4 regions of the Paenarthrobacter sp. NPDC091711 genome follow, and region 1 is predicted to be linked to each of the others. Evidence: riboswitches for the same ligand, from Rfam matches in the RefSeq annotation. Region 1 holds a riboswitch; each other region holds the start of a gene.
What was found. A riboswitch is a leader RNA that binds a small molecule or an ion and turns the genes downstream of it on or off. The one in region 1 is predicted to bind S-adenosylmethionine.
Positions count from the first base shown of each region.

Region 1 (4,550 bases):
CGCCAGGGATACCTCGGCTGTGCCGCCATAGGTGTCCGGAACGGTGAGGGAATCTTCAATGATGAACAGGTCCAACCCGGATCGTTCAAACGCCCGGACGGCCTCCTGATACAGGGCGGGTTTCTTCCAGTCATAGCCCAGGCCATAGCCGGGAGTCCCCCAGCCCTGAACACCGAAACCGTGGCCTACGAACCATCCAAAGTGCAGCATGGGCTTGAGTGTAGAACTGCTTTGTCCGTTCACCGCGACCTGATTTCATGCGAAGTTACAGGGGGTCGTACTGGGTCAATTATGCTCCCGGGACGTCACATTTGGGCCGGACTCATGATGGTTGCATTTTCCACATACAGCGTTCACCTTGTTCCGCAAACACCGTGGGTCCGCAATGATCGCTGTATGAGTTCAGCCACCCGCACTTCCGCCAAGGATCGCCTTTCGGGCGTCTGGGCACTCAAGGGGTACAAACGCGAATGGCTGCGGCACGACGCCGTGGCGGGTGCTGCACTGTTCGCCCTGCTGGTGCCTGCGGGCATGGCCTACGCGCAGGCGGCCGGTTTGCCCCCTGTCACCGGGCTCTACGCCACGGTGATCCCGTTGCTGGTCTACGCCGTGGTGGGGCCATCCCGCATTCTCGTGTTGGGACCAGATTCCTCCCTTGCCCCGATGATCGCCGCAGCTATTGTTCCGCTTGCAGCCGGCAGCAGTGAAAGATCGGTGGCACTCGCCGGGCTGTTGGCTGTGTTGATCGGGGTGATCATGCTCGCGGGCTCCGCACTGAAACTCGGTGCCATCACCGGGCTGCTGTCCAAACCCATCCGGCTCGGATACCTCAACGGGATCGCTTTGCTGGTGGCGTTGTCCCAGCTCCCGGCGTTCCTGGGGATAGAGGCCGACGGCGACATCTGGCAAAAGCTCGCGAAGGTCACCACCGGGTTGCTGGGCGGCGGAGTCAACATCACCGCGCTGCTGCTGGGCTTAGGTTCACTCGCGCTCATCTGGATCCCCAAACTTCTGAAGTGGAAGGTGCCCGGCGTCCTGCTGGCGGTGGTGGGCTCATGCGTTGCAACGGCCGTTTGGGGCCTGAACGACGACGTCAAGGTCACCGGGGTTTTGCCGCAGGGGCTGCCGATGCCCGCGCTCGGCGGCATAGGCTGGGCTGACGCTCTGATGCTGCTTCCCGCTGCGGCCGGTATTGCCCTCATGGCGTTCGCGGATACTGGCGTCCTGTCCCAAACCCTGGCAGCCAAGGAAGGGAAGAAAGTCTCGGGCAACAGGGAGATGGCAGCCCTTGGGGCAGCCAATGCGGCCACCGGCTTGCTGGGCGGATTCCCTGTCTCCGGCAGTACCTCGCGCACCCCTGTGGCTGTGGACGCCGGCGCCAAGTCCCAGATGACCGGGGTGGTTGGCGCGGTGCTGGTTGTTGCTTTCATGTTGCTGGCTCCCGGAGTTACCGGGTACCTTCCTTCCGCAACCTTGGCCGCCGTCGTCATCGCGGCGGCCATTGCCCTGGCAGACCCCGCTGGCGTTAAGCGGCTCCTCAGCCTGAGCCGGAGCGAATCGGTGGTGATGCTGGCAGCCTTCCTGGGAGTTCTGACCGTAGGCGTACTGCAGGGAATTGTCGTAGCCATAGCCTTGGCACTCCTGGACTTTGTTCGGCGGGCGTGGGATCCCTACCGGACAGAACTCGGAGCCGAAGCTGGGCTCCCCGGGTATCACGACCTCGAGCGGCACCCCGACGCCGAGCGCATCCCCGGGCTTCTGATCCTCCGCTTCGATGCACCTCTCTTCTTCGGCAACGGGCAGGTTCTGGCGGCCTTCGTCCGGGAACAGTTGGACGAGGCCCCGGAGGAGACTGCGGACCCGGTGACCCACGTCATCCTCGCCGCAGAGCCCATCACCGGGATCGACACCACCGCGCTGGATGACCTCGTCACGCTGGACGAATGGCTGGCCAGCAAAGGTGTGGACCTCGTGTTCGCCGAACTGAAGGGACCTGTCAAGGACAAATTGATCCGGCTGGGCACGGCAGCCCGGTTCACGCCCGACCATTTCTTCCCCACGGTGGGCGCCGCAGTGCGTGCACTGAAGCACGTATAAGGGAAGCGGCCTCCGATTACGCAACATGACGGCCGGACAACAGCCCGCAAGTGCAGCCCGAGGCCCGTGGATGTTACGTTTTTCTTGAGTAATGAGTACCAGCGCAAAGCCCTGACTTGCTGGTCGGCAACCCTCTCTCCGGCGGGGTGCCTCAGGTGACTACTCGGCGTATCGACAACTCGAACTGCAAGCGTGACTGAGGAGCACCAGCTATGCCTGAACCCACTGAAGAAAAACTTTCCTATCGCCTGATTACAGGCCCGGACACCCGTGATTTCTGCGAGCGGATCCACAATGCCCTCGCCGAGGGCTATGTGCTCCATGGCAGCCCGGCAGCCACATTCAACGGCACGGACGTTATTGTGGCCCAAGCAATCGTGCTCCCCGCCGCCATCGCCAATGCCGATGCCGCCGTTGCCACCGCAGTGGACCAGCTGGAGAACTACGACGACGAAGCATTCGAGGGCCACGCATGAGCTACGCAGGTGACCTGACCCCGCACGATGCGTGGGCCAAGTTGGAAGAAGGCGCCATCCTGGTGGACGTCCGCACCGAGGGCGAGTGGGCACACATCGGCATCCCGGACACCAAAGCCACCGAGAACGATCCCCTGTTCATTCAGTGGAACCTTGCCGGCGGTATCCCCAACTCCCGCTTCATCGAGGATTTGCGTCAGCAGGCCCCCGAAGACGACGGCGTTGAGCTGGTGTTCCTGTGCCGCTCCGGCCAGCGCTCCATCTCCGCCGCCATTGCCGCAACGCAGGCCGGCTTCACTGCCTACAACGTCCTGGAGGGCTTTGAAGGAGAACCGGACCGCTACGGCGAGCGCACAGTGAACGGTTGGAAGAACCGTGGCCTGCCGACGAATTTGGGGACCGAGTAAGTGACTTTCAATCCCGACGCCGCCGGTTGGAGCCCCGACACCCAGGCCGTCCGCGGTGGTCTTGACCGTACAAATTTCCAGGAAACGTCCGAGGCCGTTTTCCTGAACTCCGGTTTCGTCTACGAATCCGCCGCTGCCGCCGAGCGCGCCTTCACCGGTGAGGACGAACGTTTCGTTTACTCCCGCTACGGCAACCCGTCCGTCGCAACCTTCCAGGAGCGGCTGCGGCTGCTCGAAGGAACCGAAGCCTGCTTTGCGACGGCGTCAGGCATGTCCGCGGTCTTCACTGCTTTGGGTGCCCTGCTGGCTGCCGGCGACCGCGTGGTTGCCGCCCGCTCCTTGTTCGGCTCCTGCTTTGTGATCCTCAATGAGATCCTGCCGCGCTGGGGCGTTCACACGGTCTTCGTGGACGGCCCGGATTTGGAGCAGTGGCGCGAAGCCCTCTCCGAGCCCACTACCGCGGTCTTTTTCGAATCTCCGTCCAACCCCATGCAGGAGATCGTGGACATCGCTGCGGTCAGCGAGCTGGCGCATGCTGCCGGGGCCACCGTAGTGGTGGACAACGTCTTTGCCACTCCCCTGCTGCAACGCTGTGGAGAGCTGGGCGCCGACGTGATCGTGTACTCCGGCACCAAGCACATCGACGGACAGGGACGCGTTCTTGGCGGCGCGATCCTTGGCACCAAGGAATTCATCGATGGCCCGGTGAAGCAGCTCATGCGGCACACTGGTCCTGCACTGTCCGCGTTCAATGCCTGGGTGCTGACCAAGGGCCTGGAGACCATCGGACTGCGCGTGAACCACAGCTCAGCATCCGCTTTGAAGATCGCAGAGTGGCTCGAGCAGCAGCCTGCTATCAGCTGGGTCAAGTACCCCTTGTTGAAGTCTCACCCACAGTACGAACTTGCAGCGAAGCAGATGAAGGCGGGCGGCACCGTCCTGACGTTTGAGCTGTCTCCTTCGGCCGGGCGTTCAGCCAAAGAGGCTGCGTTCGCCCTGCTCGACGGCCTCCGCGTCATTGACATCTCCAACAACCTGGGCGACTCCAAGTCCCTCATCACGCACCCTGCCACCACCACCCACCGGGCCATGGGACCGGAGGGTCGCGCAGCAATCGGTCTTTCCGATGGTGTCGTGCGCCTGTCCGTAGGGCTCGAAGACGTGGACGACCTCATCTTGGATCTGGAGAAGGCCTTCAAACAGGTCTAACCTTGCTGCCATGAGCGGGAACCATCCCTATCGCCGTGCCGGTGCTGTGATCGTTGCCGGCACGGTGGTGTGGTTCGTTGGAATCTCTCCGGTCTCACGCGTTTACATCACGCCCGACGACGCCGAGCGGCTGCGCATGCTGACGGCAGGCCAGCGCGGATGGATCGTCGGCCAGCACCTTACGGCCGTGGGAACTGTCGCCGTGCCGGTGGGATTCGCCGCGTTCGCCCAAGCTGTTCAGGAGAATGGCGCCGTCACGGATGGTGGTTCTGTCCCGGACAATGCATCGCGCGGGAAGGCGAAGAAGTGGGCTTTCGCTGCAGCCGCAGCCCTGCTCGCCGGCGCCCCGTTCTTCGTCTCA
Region 1 covers NZ_JBIVTF010000010.1:104,603-109,152, reverse strand. The annotation lists gene ACIQH5_RS15560 (NtaA/DmoA family FMN-dependent monooxygenase) at 1-243, opposite strand, end outside; gene ACIQH5_RS15555 (SulP family inorganic anion transporter) at 397-2,097, shown strand; SAM riboswitch class IV at 2,185-2,296, shown strand; gene ACIQH5_RS15550 (DUF1737 domain-containing protein) at 2,310-2,573, shown strand; gene ACIQH5_RS15545 (rhodanese-like domain-containing protein) at 2,570-2,980, shown strand; gene ACIQH5_RS15540 (O-succinylhomoserine sulfhydrylase) at 2,981-4,189, shown strand; gene ACIQH5_RS15535 (hypothetical protein) at 4,200-4,550, shown strand, end outside.

Region 2 (4,550 bases), on a different contig from region 1:
CGGTGATCAGCTGGGTGTCCTGGACGGGTTCCTGGGCTTCGGTTTCCTGGGCGGTGGTTTCGATGGACATGGTGCTCCCTTATCTAGGTGGTGGTTGGAAAATCGGAAAAGCTAGAGACCCCATACCTCGGCCAGCAGCTGGTAGGAGTTCTGCCGGTCGGCGGGGTCATGGGCAATGGTGGTGATGAGCAGTTCCTGGGCACTCGTGGCCCGCTGCAAAGTGCGGAGTCCTTCGCTGACCTGGTGGGGGTCGCCCACGAACCGTGTGTCCATGCGATCCTTGATGAGCTCCCCGGCTTCGGCGTCCAAGGAAAGCTCCAGTGCATCCTCCGGTGACGGGTACGGGATGGCGCCGTGGCCGCTGCGGATCCCGTGGACCCAGTGCGCGTAGCCGCGGGCCAAACGCTGGGCCTGGCGTTCGTCCGGGGCTACCAGCACGTCCGCGGAGACGATCACACGCGGTTCCCGCAAGGCCGCGGAGGGTTCGAAGTGAGCCCTGTACTCGGCGATGGAGTCCAGGACGCCTGCCGGTGCCACGTGGTAGTTCGCGCCAAAGGGGATACCCAACTTGCCAGCCAAGCGGGCGCTGGGGCCGGCGGTGGACCCGTGGATCCAAAACTGGGGCGACTGGCCGAGAGCGGGTGTAGCCGTGACTTCCTCACCATGTTTGGTCCTGTAGTCGCCGGTGAAAAATCCGATGATGTCCTGGATATCGTTCTCGAAGTTGTCTGTATCACCGGGGAAGCGACCCAGCAGTTCACCCTGCAGCCGGAACTTCCTGGGCAGGACCGCACCGAAGATGGGGCGCGGCGCGGGGATCAGCAGTCCGTCAACCACACGATCGGTGGGCTCCGAAGCGTCAGCGGGTACCACTCCGGGAGCCGGATCGCTGGGGGATTTGGGCGGGCCGGAGCGGCCAAAGCCCAAGTCCAATCGGTCCGGGAACACGGCGGCCAGTGTTCCAATGCTCTCTGCAATCTGAAGGGGCCGGTAGTTCCCCAGCAGAGTGGCCGCGGTGCCCACCCTGATGGTCTTGGTGGCGGAGGCAACCAACCCGGCCAGAATGTGCGGGGCTGATCCGGCAACGCCGGTGTTGAGGTGGTGCTCGGCCAGCCAATACCGCGAGTAGCCGGAAGCCTCGGCAGCGGCGGCAAGGGCAAGGGTGCTCCGCAGGGCATCGCCGGGAGTCTGGCCGGCGGACACCGGGCTCAGGTCAAGGACGGACAGGGGAGTAACTGGAGGCTTCGGCATGGCACGACACTACGGAGCCGCGCGCAGAGCCCAAAGCCGATCCGTCACCCCGCTCAACCGGACTAAATCCAGCGAAATCCGGCGAAACGGGCCGTCACAACCGACCCTTCAAAAGCCCGAAAATGACGATTCCAGCAGCCCTTTGACGTGGTATTTCCCGCCTTGACGCTGCAAGTCCAGCGGTTTGTACATTCCTTGGACAGCCTCCTAGATTCAAGTTCAGGTCAAGAGTCAGCACGCCAAGGACCGGCTCGTGCTGCGGCAACCCTCAGGCATTACGTGGCGGGGTGCTCCGGAAACAGACCAGGCCGCATCTGCGGCAAGTGAATGTCGTCCCAGCCGCTGTGCGGCCTCTGAAAGAGAGAATCATGCCTTCCACACCTGTACCCGAATTCCGCTCCCGCGTTATCGCGTTGGAGCTCGACGGCGACGGAGCCCACCCCGCGTCGTGGCGCAAGGCCCACCATGATCCGCAGGCGCTATTGGGGGGCCAGCGGATCCGTGAAACCGTCCAGGCAGCGGACATCGCCGGTTTCCATGCGGCCACGTTCAAGGACAGCCGCGTGGTGGATCCTGGAAGCACCGGGATTGCGGGCCGGATTGATGCGATCCAGCGCGCGGCCTTTGCAGCACCGATCACCCGGTCCATCGGTCTTGTCCCTGAGGCCGGAACGCTCTTCACTGAGCCGTTCCATGTAGCCACGCAGCTGGCCAGCCTGGACTACTCCTCCTTGGGGAGGGCGGGTTGGCTGGTCACCGCGGACAACCTGGCCAAGGAAGCCCGTTCCGTAGGGCGCACGCAGTTGCCAGAAGGCGAGGCCGTCAGCGAAGCCGCAGATGTGGTCCAAGCCAGCCGCCGGCTTTGGGACTCCTGGGAAGACGACGCGGTGATCCGTGACGTTGCCACAGGCCGGTACTTGGACCGGGACAAGCTGCACTACGCCGACTTTGACGGTGGACGCTTCTCCGTCAAGGGACCGTCCATCATCCCGCGCCCACTCCAAGGGCAGCTCGTGGTGTTCGCGCCCGCTGAGCTGATTCCCGCCGTCGAGGCTGATGTTGCCCTGATCTCCGCAGACACCACGGACGACCTCCCGCAAGCTGCCCAAGCGGCAGCATCTGCGGGTGCGCCGAGGACCTTGGTGGAGTTGGACGTCATCCTCGATTCCCGGGGGCAGACCGCGGAGGACCGTCTGGCCGAACTGGACTCGTACGAAGAGTGGACGGGCGGTGCCCGCTACGTGGGCAGCGCCGAAGGCTTAGTGGAACTGCTCACCACGCTGTTCGCAGCGGCCGACGGCGTCCGCCTCAAGCCAGCGGTACTGGATGTGGACCTTCCCGAATTGGCTAACAAGGTGCTCCCCGAACTGCACCGCAGCGGGTTGGTGGTGCCGCCGCTTCCGGGCGCCACACTCCGTGAAACCTTCGGTCTTCCCCGTCCCGCCAACCGCTTTGCCGCGGCCTGACGCCGGCTGACCAACGCCCGCCGCCAAGAGCCCACTCACAGAGCCAGATTCAGAGAGCAGAAACATGACCAACCATCACCGCATCGCAGGCAACGGCCAGATCCAGTTTGGCGTCTTCTTCCAAGGCGTCAACCACACCACCGTGTGGAAGGACGCGCAGAGCGGCTCGCAAACCGACTTCGAGTCATTCCGCCGGGTGGCCCAGACAGCTGAACGGGGACTCTTCTCCGCGTTCTTCCTCGGAGAAGGACTCCGCCTCCGGGAACACCTCGGAAAGATCCACGATCTGGATGTTGTGGGCCGTCCCGACGCGCAGACCGCCCTCGCCGCGCTCGCAGCCATCACCACGAATATCGGTTTGGTGGCGACGCAGAACACTACGTACAACGATCCCGCGGACCTTGCCCACCGCTTAGCAAGCCTGGACCTGCTGTCCGGCGGCCGCGCGGCCTGGAACATCGTCACCACGGACAACGCATGGACCGGCGCCAACTTCAGGCGCGGCGGGTTCCTCAAGCACGAGGACCGTTACGTCCGGGCCGAAGCGTTCGTTCAGACAGCAAAGGCTATTTGGGATTCCTGGGCTGACGGCGCAATCGCCGGGTCCCGGAATGATCCACGCTGGCTCCGCGAGGACGCCATCGCCACGGTCAAACGCCAGGATAAGAGTTTCGACGTCGAAATCACCGGCAGGTTGCCGCGCTCCAGCCAGCAGCACCCGGTCTTGTTCCAAGCCGGGGACTCGCCGGACGGCCGCGATTTCGCCGTGCGGAACGCGGACGTGATCTTCTCGGCACATCCGGAACTGGAAGACGCCAAGAAGTTCCGCGACGACATTGTGGCCCGCACCCTTAAAGCCGGGCGTCCGGCAGATGACGTGAAGATCTTCCCCGGCCAGGAGTTCATCCTCGGTGCCACCGCGGCAGAGGCCGAGGAAAAGCACCAGTGGGTCCGCTCGCTGCAAGTGGGTCCGGAAACGGCCATCGCCTACTTGGAACAGTTCTGGGGACGCACCCTCACCGAATACGACCCCGACGGTCCGCTGCCGGATATTGACCCCCTTGTGGACGTCACCAACCCCACCCGCGGCAACGCCTTCCACGGGAAGAGCGCCAAGGACCTCGCCGCCCAGTGGCGTGCGGATGCCAAGGAAAACGGCCAGTCGATCCGCCAGTTCGTTGCTGCCCGTTCCCGGCTCAACGGCCGCGGCCTGGTGGGATCGTACGACGACATAGCGGACAAACTCGCCGAGTACGCCCACACCGGCGCCGTTGACGGCTTCAACATCACTCCCTGGCTTGTGCCCGGCGGGCTGGACGACATTGTCAACGAACTGGTTCCCCGCCTGCAGGACCGCGGCGTCTACCGCACCGAATACGAGGGCACCAACCTCCGCGAAAACCTCGGCCTCCGCGCCCCGCTGACCCGCCGCGGATCACTCACCAGCACCCAACTCACTGAAAGCGAAGAAGTCGCATGAGCGTCCCCAACCCAACCGCAGCGCGCAAGCTGCGGAAACCCGCCGCCGTCGTGTCCGTCCTGGGAGCCTTTGCGCTCCTGGCCTCAGCCTGCGCTGGAGGGGCCGACGCCGGCACCCAGCAAAGTGCCGACACCACCCCGGTCTCCGGGGGCAACCTGAACTTCGCGGTGTCCGTTGACCGCGGATGCATTGACCCGCAGCAGGTGGGCAACAACGATGCGATCGCGATTGCCCGTCAGACAGTGTCGTCGTTGACGTCGCAGGATCCGAAGACGGGCGAGATCGTTCCGTGGCTGGCGGAGAAGTTCGAAACCAATACGAACGCCACCAGTTTCACGTTTACCCTCCGCAGC
Region 2 covers NZ_JBIVTF010000012.1:119,314-123,863, forward strand. The annotation lists gene ACIQH5_RS17165 (rhodanese-like domain-containing protein) at 1-70, opposite strand, end outside; gene ACIQH5_RS17170 (LLM class flavin-dependent oxidoreductase) at 112-1,251, opposite strand; SAM riboswitch class IV at 1,474-1,583, shown strand; gene ACIQH5_RS17175 (LLM class flavin-dependent oxidoreductase) at 1,620-2,717, shown strand; gene ACIQH5_RS17180 (NtaA/DmoA family FMN-dependent monooxygenase) at 2,782-4,197, shown strand; gene ACIQH5_RS17185 (ABC transporter substrate-binding protein) at 4,194-4,550, shown strand, end outside.
Region 2: it holds a riboswitch for S-adenosylmethionine, as region 1 does, so the genes downstream of both, ACIQH5_RS17175 (LLM class flavin-dependent oxidoreductase) here and ACIQH5_RS15550 (DUF1737 domain-containing protein) in region 1, are expected to answer to the same signal.

Region 3 (4,550 bases), on a different contig from region 1:
GGGCTTCGGCCCGTTCATAGGGAATGTGGTCATGGGCCTGGTGTTTGCATGGATCTACACCAAGACCAAGCGGGTGATGCCCCTGGTGATTGCCCACGCAGTGCTGGACATCGTGGCCTTCGTAGGATTCAGCCTCTTCGGCAAGGCGATAGGCCTCGGATAATGGCCGTATAGCGGCCTGGGAAGCGGCCCGGGAAGGGGGCTCTTAAAAGTATTCGGCCGCCATCCATGGGTGACGTCATTGGCACCCGCTGATGGCGGCCGAAGCTTGGCCCGGACACGGTTGACCGGGGTTGGATGGAGCCCTTAGATGGTGACGGCTCCGGAGGCGGTTTCGAAGGTTACCGCCATGATGCCCGGAGTTCCGTGCGGGGCCATCCACTGGACAGCTACGTCCTCAAGCGGCTTTTCCACCGGCTCACCCAACCACTCGGTGACGCGTTCAGCCGAGCCCGCGATGGTGAGGCTGGACATCTTGACGTCGCTCTCGTAGATCCTGGACGGGTGCAGTGAGGGGTCGCCCTCCCACTTGAGCAGGTACGGCACCTGGGGATCGGCGATCAAGCCGAGGATGCCAATCTGCTGCCACACCAGTTCGCGGCCATCGGGGAACTTGCGGTTGCCCGGAACAGCGGAGCGGCCGAGGCGGTCCTCGAACGGGGCGAGGTCATCAACGGCGACGCACCAGCCCATCCAACCGCCGCCGGCAGCCGAGCGTGCACGGACGGCTTGGCCAAAGGGTGCTTTGTCAGAAGCGGGGTGGTCCAGGACCTCCACCACTTCCAAGTACTTGTTATCCGCAAGGGGAATGATCATGTTCCGGGTGCCGAAGCGCGGGTGCACTCCGCCCCGGACAGCGTCCACTCCCAATGCCGCGGAAATTCGTTCGGTAGTGGCCAAAAGGCCATCTCGTTCACAGGCGTAAGAGACGTGATCCATGCGCATGGCTTCATCTTGGCACTTTGTGATCGGGGTCTCAGCTAAGTCAAGCCTAACTAAGGTGGGATGTGTATAACTTTCGCTCTGAGCGTCATGGAAGGACGCGAAGAGACCAGTTGATTCCACCGGCGTCATAAAGCTGTCTTAGCTTCCGGACAGTTCCTAGACTGGCCCCAGCTCAGCTGCACCACATTGCCTGCCAATCCCATGCGCCACGAACAGGAGAACTCCATGTCCCAAGGATGGTCTTTCGAAACCCGCCAGATCCATGCAGGTCAGGAGCCTGACTCCGCCACCGGAGCGCGCTCCCTGCCGATCTACCAGACCACGTCTTTTGTGTTCCCCAGCGCCGAGAGCGCTGCCAACCGTTTTGCCCTGGCCGAGCTGGCTCCCATCTACACGCGCATCGGCAACCCGACGCAGGATGCCGTGGAGCAGCGGGTCGCGAGCCTTGAAGGCGGATTGGGTGCACTCCTGCTCAGCTCCGGACAGGCAGCGGAGACTTTTGCCATCCTGAACATTGCCGAAGCGGGCGATCACATTGTGGCCAGCCCCAGCCTTTACGGCGGCACCTACAACCTGCTGGCACACACCCTGAAGAAGTTCGGCATCTCCGTCACCTTCGTGGAAGACCCGGACAACCTGGACCAGTGGCGTGACGCCGTCCAGCCGAACACCAAGTTGTTCTTCGGCGAGGTTGTCTCCAATCCACGGCAGGACGTTCTGGACATCGAGGGCATCGCACGCACCGCCCACGAGGCCGGCGTGCCCCTGATCGTGGACAACACCCTTTCAACGCCGTACCTCATCCGTCCCATCGAGTGGGGCGCGGACATTGTGGTCCACTCTGCAACCAAGTATCTGGGCGGCCACGGGTCCGCAATCGCAGGTGTGATTGTGGATTCCGGCAACTTCGACTTCGGCAAGGATCCGGAACGCTTCCCCGGATTCAACACCCCGGACCCCAGCTACAGCGGGCTCGTTTACGCCCGGGATTTGGGCAAGGACGGTGCGCTGGGTGCCAACCTGTCCTACATCCTCAAGGCCCGTGTCCAGTTGCTCCGCGATCTCGGCTCGGCTGTGTCGCCGTTCAATGCCTTCCTCATCGCCCAAGGACTGGAGACACTGAGCCTGCGCGTGGAACGTCATGTTGCCAACGCCACCAAGGTGGCCGAATGGCTTGAAGGCCACGACGACGTCGAATCGGTCGCCTATGCGGGCCTGCCATCCAGCCCTTGGTACCAGCGGGGCCAGAAGTACGGCCCCAAGGGCACGGGGGCAATTGTTGCCTTCAACATCAAGGGCGGCGTGGAAGCCGGTAAGCGTTTCGTGGACGGACTGGAGCTGCACTCGCACGTTGCCAACATCGGTGACGTCCGCTCGCTGGTCATCCACCCGGCGTCGACGACGCACAGCCAGCTGACGGTGGAACAGCAGCTCGCTGCAGGCGTCAACCCCGGCCTGGTCCGATTGTCCGTGGGCATCGAACACGTGGATGACATCATCGCGGACCTCGAAGCCGGATTCCGGGCAGCCAAGGGCGCCTGACGCCTCGCGCCCAAAGCACTGACCCGGCTGCCGCCCGCGCCGACGATTATTCGCCGGGCGGCAGTTCCGGGCCCTGGTTCGTGAACGAAGAGACCTCAAACCGTCACACTGTTGTCACATTCTTCGCCATAACCCCCCTGTGTTTCCTAGACTCGTCGTATTAGGTCATGAGTGCCAGCACACAGCCCCGGCTTGCTGGCCGGCAACCCTCCTCCGCGGTGGGGTGCCCCGGGTGAAGACCTGGCCTGTTCGCACGCAAGGCGACGGGCAAGCGCGAGGTTAAGGTGTCAAAGGAATGACCATTACTGCTACAGCCCTTCCAAAATCCGGAGAAGAAGACGGAACCGTCAAGTACGCCGGCGTCGGTCCGCTGGAACTCGAAGCCGGCGGATTCCTGCCCGACGTCGTTCTCGCTTATGAGACCTGGGGGCAGCTGAACGCCGATGCCTCCAACGCGGTGCTCATCCAGCACGCACTCACTGGCAGTACGCATGTAGCCCGCGGAGCCACTGACGAGGAAGGATGGTGGGAGCAACTCGTTGGTCCCGGTGCCACCATCGATACCAACAAGTTCTTTGTCATCTCCATCAACATCGTGGGCGGCTGTTACGGCAGCACCGGCCCATCATCAGAAGCTCCGGACGGACGCCCGTGGGGCTCACGTTTCCCGCTGGTCACCCTGCGCGACAGCACTGAGGCTGAGTCGCGCCTCGCCGATGCCCTGGGAATCGAGGCCTGGCACGCCGTATTGGGCGGATCCATGGGTGGCGCGCGCGCCCTTGAGTGGGCTGTGACCTTCCCAGACAGGGTAAAACGTTGTGCCGTCATTTCGGTGGGCGCCTACAGCACGGCCGAGCAGATTGCTTTCGCCCAAGCCCAAACCCTTGCCATCAAGCAGGACCCGAACTTCAACAACGGCGACTACTACGGAGATACCGCGCCCGAGCACGGTTTGGCATTGGCCCGGCGCATCGCCCACATCACGTACCGCTCGGCGTTGGAGCTGGACGTCCGCTTTGGCCGGCAAGCCCAGCACCAGGAGACTCCGCTGGCCGCCGTATTGGGCGAGCGCGGCCGCTACCAAGTGGAAAGTTACCTGGACCACCAAGGAACCAAACTGGTCCGCCGCTTTGACGCCAACAGCTACATCGCCATCACCGAGGCATTGATGTCCCACGACGTCACCAGGGGTCGCGGCTCGTTGGAAACGGCGCTTTCCGGTGCTACGGCTGAGTTCTTCGTGGCGGCCGTGGACAGCGACAGGCTCTACTTCCCGGCTCAATCACGGGAACTGGCCGCAGCGCTCCCCGGCGAAGTGCCGGTTCACGTCATTGAGGCTCCGATTGGCCACGATGGCTTCCTCACCGAAATCGGCCAGCTCTCCGAGCAGCTCCGCGAAGCATTTTTTGCCTAAGCTTTAGCCGTTCATGATGTCGCCGCGCTGCCTCATGTAATCCTCCATGGCGATCTCGCCGTTGCTGAACTTCGCGTCCAGCTCTGCCAGCTTGCGCGCCCGGTATCCCTGCGGCTCAGAACCGTTCGTTGCGGGAAACGTGCTGGGGGATGACGGGCTCGACGGCGGCCCGGACTGCGGCGCGTCATCCACCGGGCGGATGACGGCCGGCTCGGACGGATAGCCCGGATAGCCCTGACCCGGATAGCTCTGGCCTGGGTATCCCTGACCCGGGGAGCTCTGCGACGGGAAATTCTGCGACGGGTAATTTTGCCCGGGGTAGCCCTGTCCCGGGTGATCCTGCCCCCGGTAGTCCTGCTGCGGGTAGCCTGGGCCGGGCAGATTCTGCTGCGGGTACTCGGGGGCGCGGAAGTCTCCGTGTTGGATCCGGCGCGCCCGGGAGCGGTTGTACATGCGGATTCCGAGTGGAATCAGCCACGAGCAGACGATGATCCAGAAGATCAGATTGTTCACAGTGCAGGCCTCCTAGGTCTCACCCCAGCTTAGTCCTGTGCCCTTGGACCGTTCCCGCCACGTCACACCAGCGTGACGTCCATGCCCAGAAACCGGCCATAACGATCCACCTCGGCCTGCAGGGCGGCCTGCTCCT
Region 3 covers NZ_JBIVTF010000005.1:77,030-81,579, reverse strand. The annotation lists gene ACIQH5_RS10130 (CPBP family intramembrane glutamic endopeptidase) at 1-163, shown strand, start outside; gene ACIQH5_RS10125 (VOC family protein) at 307-945, opposite strand; gene ACIQH5_RS10120 (bifunctional o-acetylhomoserine/o-acetylserine sulfhydrylase) at 1,147-2,487, shown strand; SAM riboswitch class IV at 2,651-2,767, shown strand; gene ACIQH5_RS10115 (homoserine O-acetyltransferase) at 2,783-3,901, shown strand; gene ACIQH5_RS10110 (hypothetical protein) at 3,905-4,414, opposite strand; gene ACIQH5_RS10105 (winged helix DNA-binding domain-containing protein) at 4,477-4,550, opposite strand, start outside.
Region 3: it holds a riboswitch for S-adenosylmethionine, as region 1 does, so the genes downstream of both, ACIQH5_RS10115 (homoserine O-acetyltransferase) here and ACIQH5_RS15550 (DUF1737 domain-containing protein) in region 1, are expected to answer to the same signal.

Region 4 (4,550 bases), on a different contig from region 1:
GCCGGGAGACAGGCCAAGAACGCCAGAATACGCGGAAGCATGACCAAAGGATCTTGACTGTTACTCCCATCACAACATATCCTCATAGGCAACAAGTGTTGTCTGTGAGGCACACAACACCTCCTCAATCTCCAATCGTCAGCACAGAGACTTCGTCGCTTCGCAGGAGTATCGTCGAAAACCCCAACCTCTGTGCATCAGCTCCAAGGACCGTTCATGGAATCATCGGCTATAAACATCGCAATCGTGGTGGTGTACCTGCTCGCCATGCTGGCATTCGGCTGGTGGGGCAAGTCCCGCACCAAGAACAACAGCGACTTCCTGGTGGCCGGCCGCCGCCTGGGACCCTTCCTTTACACCGGCACCATGGCTGCAGTGGTCCTTGGTGGCGCATCCACCGTGGGCGGCGTCGGCCTCGGCTACAAGTTCGGCATCTCTGGCATGTGGCTTGTGGTGGCAATCGGCTCAGGCGTGCTGCTGCTCAGCCTCCTGTTTGCCGGGACCATCCAGCGGCTGAAAATCTACACGGTCTCCCAAATGCTGAGCCTCCGCTACGGCAGCAAAGCCACGCAGACCTCCGGCATCGTCATGCTCGCCTACACGCTGATGCTGTGTGCCACGTCCACCGGCGCGTACGCCACCATCTTCGTGGTGCTGTTCGACTGGGAGCGTTGGCTGGCTATCGCCGTTGGCGGCGCGATCGTCCTTGTCTACTCGACCATTGGCGGCATGTGGTCCATCACGTTGGCCGACCAGGTCCAGTTCATCATCAAGACCGTGGGTATCTTCTTCCTGATGCTCCCGTTCGTCCTGAACGCAGCCGGCGGCATGGACGGCATCCGTGAGCGCCTCGACGCAAGCTTCTTCCAGATTGACGGCATCGGCATCCAGACCATCATCACGTACTTCGTGGTCTACACACTGGGTCTCCTGATCGGCCAGGACATCTGGCAGCGCGTCTTCACTGCCAAGACCCCCACCGTTGCCCGTTGGGGCGGCGCAACTGCCGGCGTTTACTGCATCCTTTACGGCATCGCCGGCGCCCTGATCGGCCTGGCCGCCCGCGTTGCCTTGCCGGACATTGACGTCGCCAACCTCGGCAAGGACGTGGTGTACGCAGAGGTCGCAACCCACATCCTGCCTGTCGGCATCGGCGGCCTGGTCATGGCTGCAGCTGTTGCAGCAATGATGTCCACGGCTTCCGGCGCCCTGATCGCCGCGGCAACGGTGGCCCGCGCCGACGTCGTCCCGTTCGTGGCCAGCTGGTTCGGCAAGACCATCAACACTGATGACACCGAAAACCCCGAGCACGACGTCAAGGCCAACCGCTACTGGGTCCTGGGACTCGGCATCGTTGCCGTGCTGATCTCCATGGCAGCGCAGGACGTGGTGGTTGCCCTGACCATCGCCTACGACATCCTGGTGGGTGGCCTCCTGGTAGCCATTCTCGGCGGCCTCGTGTGGAAGCGCGGAACCGGAATCGCCGCGGCGTGGTCCATGGCCATCGGGTCGGTCCTGACCCTCGCGTTGCTGATCCTCTTCGCCGTAGGAGCGATCCCGAGCGCGGACGGCGTCTACGCCAACGAGCCGATCTACTTCGGCCTGGCAGCCTCGTTCGTCGCCTACGTAGTGATTTCGCTGCTCACCCCGCCCACCGATCCCGCGGTTCGCGAGGCCTGGGACAAGCGAGTGGCTGGTGCCGTCTCGGAAGAGCTTCCTCCTGAGGCCCACCCGGTCAGCAGCCACAAGTAAAAAGAGACAAGTACGACGGCGGCGCCTCCCCTTTCCGGGGTGGCGCCGCCGTTGTTTTGTCCCCAGGAGAAACGTCCACCCGGCAGGTGCGTTGCGGGGCCCACTCTGCGCCCCAAAACCCCACCCAAACACGCACACCAGGCCCCACAACGGGTATCCCTAGCAATGGGGTAGGGTGGTCCCAGCTTCAAGAGATGTGGCGCCAAGCTCCGACTTGCCACGCACCAACCCCATGTTCACGGGTGGTTCGGATGAGGAAGCGGCCCGTCCCGGACCAGAGACAACCGAGCGGGCAAGAGCACTCCACCAAGGAGCAGTCCCTTGCCGTACCAAGGCGATATCACCCCGGCAGCAGCCAGCACCCCAGCAATTGTGAGCACCCCAGACACAACAGCCACCACCACGGTCGCGGTGATTCCCGCCGTCGACCTCTTCCTGGGCACGGTGACCATCCTGGCCGGGAACGGCGCCACGGCCCGAACCGGGCGCTTCGGGCATCCCCACCCGCAATTGATCGCGCAGGCGTTGGCCCACGCGGTCCGGCCAACGCGTTGGTGTGAAGTGTCAAGGACGCTAACGGTGACTGTCGCCGCGGCGGGCCGGCGCGGCGGTGTGCAGCGGCACTTCACACTTAGCCACGAAGATCCGGCCTAGCTTTCCTCGTCCTCCGCACGGAACTCTTCGGTTTCGTCGATGGGGACCACGCGTTCGTCGTCGTCGGGGGCGTCTACTTCCTCAACCCAGGGCTGGTCCACTTCCTGGTCCTCGGCGTAGTCGTAGGCGGGGTCGGACTCAATGGTGGTCCGTTCCTGGTAGTTGGCGTGTGATTCGGTGGTGTTCATGGTGCAACCTCCGTCTCGTGGGCCGGTGTTCACGGGCCGGCTCAGCCCGTTGACCCGAATGCAGGAATCCAGGAGTGGGAGGACCCCAATCCCCTGTCCTTCCATCTGAGCACCGGCATAGGCAAGGGTCAAGGAGCGCCGAAAATTACGGTGCACCGAACATTCCGGTTAAGGAATACCAGCCAAAAATCCGCGCGGATAAGCGGTAGTGTGGGGCGTGCAATGGGGCCGCACCTACCCCACCCAGCACAGGAGACAAAGTGCAGATGCACCAGGAATCCCATAGTTCGTCGAGCCCCGCTCCGGACCCCACCCCCGAATCAGCAGCCGCCGAAAACACTGGTACCCAACCCCCGCCGCCGTCGCACGCGGACATCCGCCGCTGGCGCCAGTACCTGGCTGACGAGCGTGCCGAGGCCGCCGTGTACCGCGAACTTGCCCAGCGGCGTGACGGTGAGGAACGCCAAATTCTGCTCGCCTTGGCCGAAGCCGAAGGCCGGCACGAGGCCCACTGGCTCAAGCTCCTTGGTGAGCACGCCGGAATGCCCAAAGCAGCATCCACCCGAAGCCAGTTCCTGGGATTCCTTGCCCGTAACTTCGGCTCCGTCTTTGTGCTTGCCTTGGCCCAGCGTGCCGAAGGCCGTTCCCCCTATGGCACGGAGCCTGCAGCAACACCTGCCATGGTGGCCGATGAACAAATTCACGAAGAAGTAGTCCGGGGCCTGGCCACGCGTGGGCGCAACAGGCTCTCCGGGACATTCCGCGCCGCCGTTTTTGGCGCCAACGACGGCCTGGTCAGCAACCTTTCGTTGGTGATGGGCATGGCAGCAACCGGTGTGCCCAGCCCCGTGGTCCTGATGAGTGGCGTGGCAGGTTTGTTGGCCGGTGCACTGTCCATGGGCGCGGGCGAGTACGTTTCGGTCCGCTCCCAGCGGGAACTCCTTAACGCCACGTTGCCCACGCAGGCAACCTTGACGGCCGCGCCGTCGTTGGACATCGAACACAACGAGCTGGTCCTGGTGTACCTGGCCAGGGGCATGACCCACGAGGCCGCGGAACACCGCGCCGCCGAGCGTATGGGATTGTTCAGCTGCGACTGCGATCCGAGCCTGTCCTTGCAGCCTGAAAAACCGCCCGCGGATGAGCACGAATCCGTTGGCTCGGCGTGGGGCGCTGCGCTGTCCAGCTTCTGCTTCTTCGCCTCGGGCGCCATCGTGCCCATCCTCCCGTTCATCTTCGGAATGACGGGCATTGCGGCCTTGATGGTGGCCGGGGTTTTGGTGGGCCTGGCGCTCCTGGCCACCGGCGCCGTGGTCGGCTTGCTGTCCGGAACGTCACCGTTGAGCCGCGGGCTGCGGCAGCTGGCCATTGGCTTGGGAGCGGCCGCCGCCACCTATGGACTGGGCCTGGTGTTCGGAGCAACCATCATTTAAGTTTGGACTGCCCATAAGTTTGGACGGCTCGGGCCGCAGACCGTAATGTGGGTTCGTCCTCCTCGCTGCCCCGCGTGACCAGGGCATCAGGAATGGAGAACCGTGGACCGGAGCGGGAAACAACGCGCGCGCCAAAACACCGGCGCAGTGGCGCAGTGGTGCGGGTTCTCCGCGGCGTCCTCATGGCCGCAATTGCCGCCGTCGTGGCTGTTCTGGTGAGTGGGTACCTGCAGGGCGATCCCCGCATTACCGCCCTGTTCCCGGGCCTGAGCATTCCGGGCGCCCCGCAGAACGCGCCCGGTGTTGCCGAAACACCGCGTGACCCGAAGACGCCGCCGCCAGGACTTGAGGAGGCGGACGCCCCACTGGCCTCGCCGTCAGCGCCCGGCACCACCAACGATTCGTATAAGTTCCTGGCCACCAACGACGACGGCACGCCGGTAGGTTATTCGCCGTGCCGTCCGCTTCATTACGTCGTCAACAATGCCACCGCACCCGCTGGTTCCGATGATTTGCTGGCCAC
Region 4 covers NZ_JBIVTF010000013.1:51,737-56,286, forward strand. The annotation lists gene ACIQH5_RS17465 (sodium:solute symporter) at 217-1,752, shown strand; SAM riboswitch class IV at 1,938-2,057, shown strand; gene ACIQH5_RS17470 (hypothetical protein) at 2,074-2,406, shown strand; gene ACIQH5_RS17475 (hypothetical protein) at 2,403-2,594, opposite strand; gene ACIQH5_RS17480 (VIT1/CCC1 transporter family protein) at 2,861-4,027, shown strand; gene ACIQH5_RS17485 (matrixin family metalloprotease) at 4,186-4,550, shown strand, end outside.
Region 4: it holds a riboswitch for S-adenosylmethionine, as region 1 does, so the genes downstream of both, ACIQH5_RS17470 (hypothetical protein) here and ACIQH5_RS15550 (DUF1737 domain-containing protein) in region 1, are expected to answer to the same signal.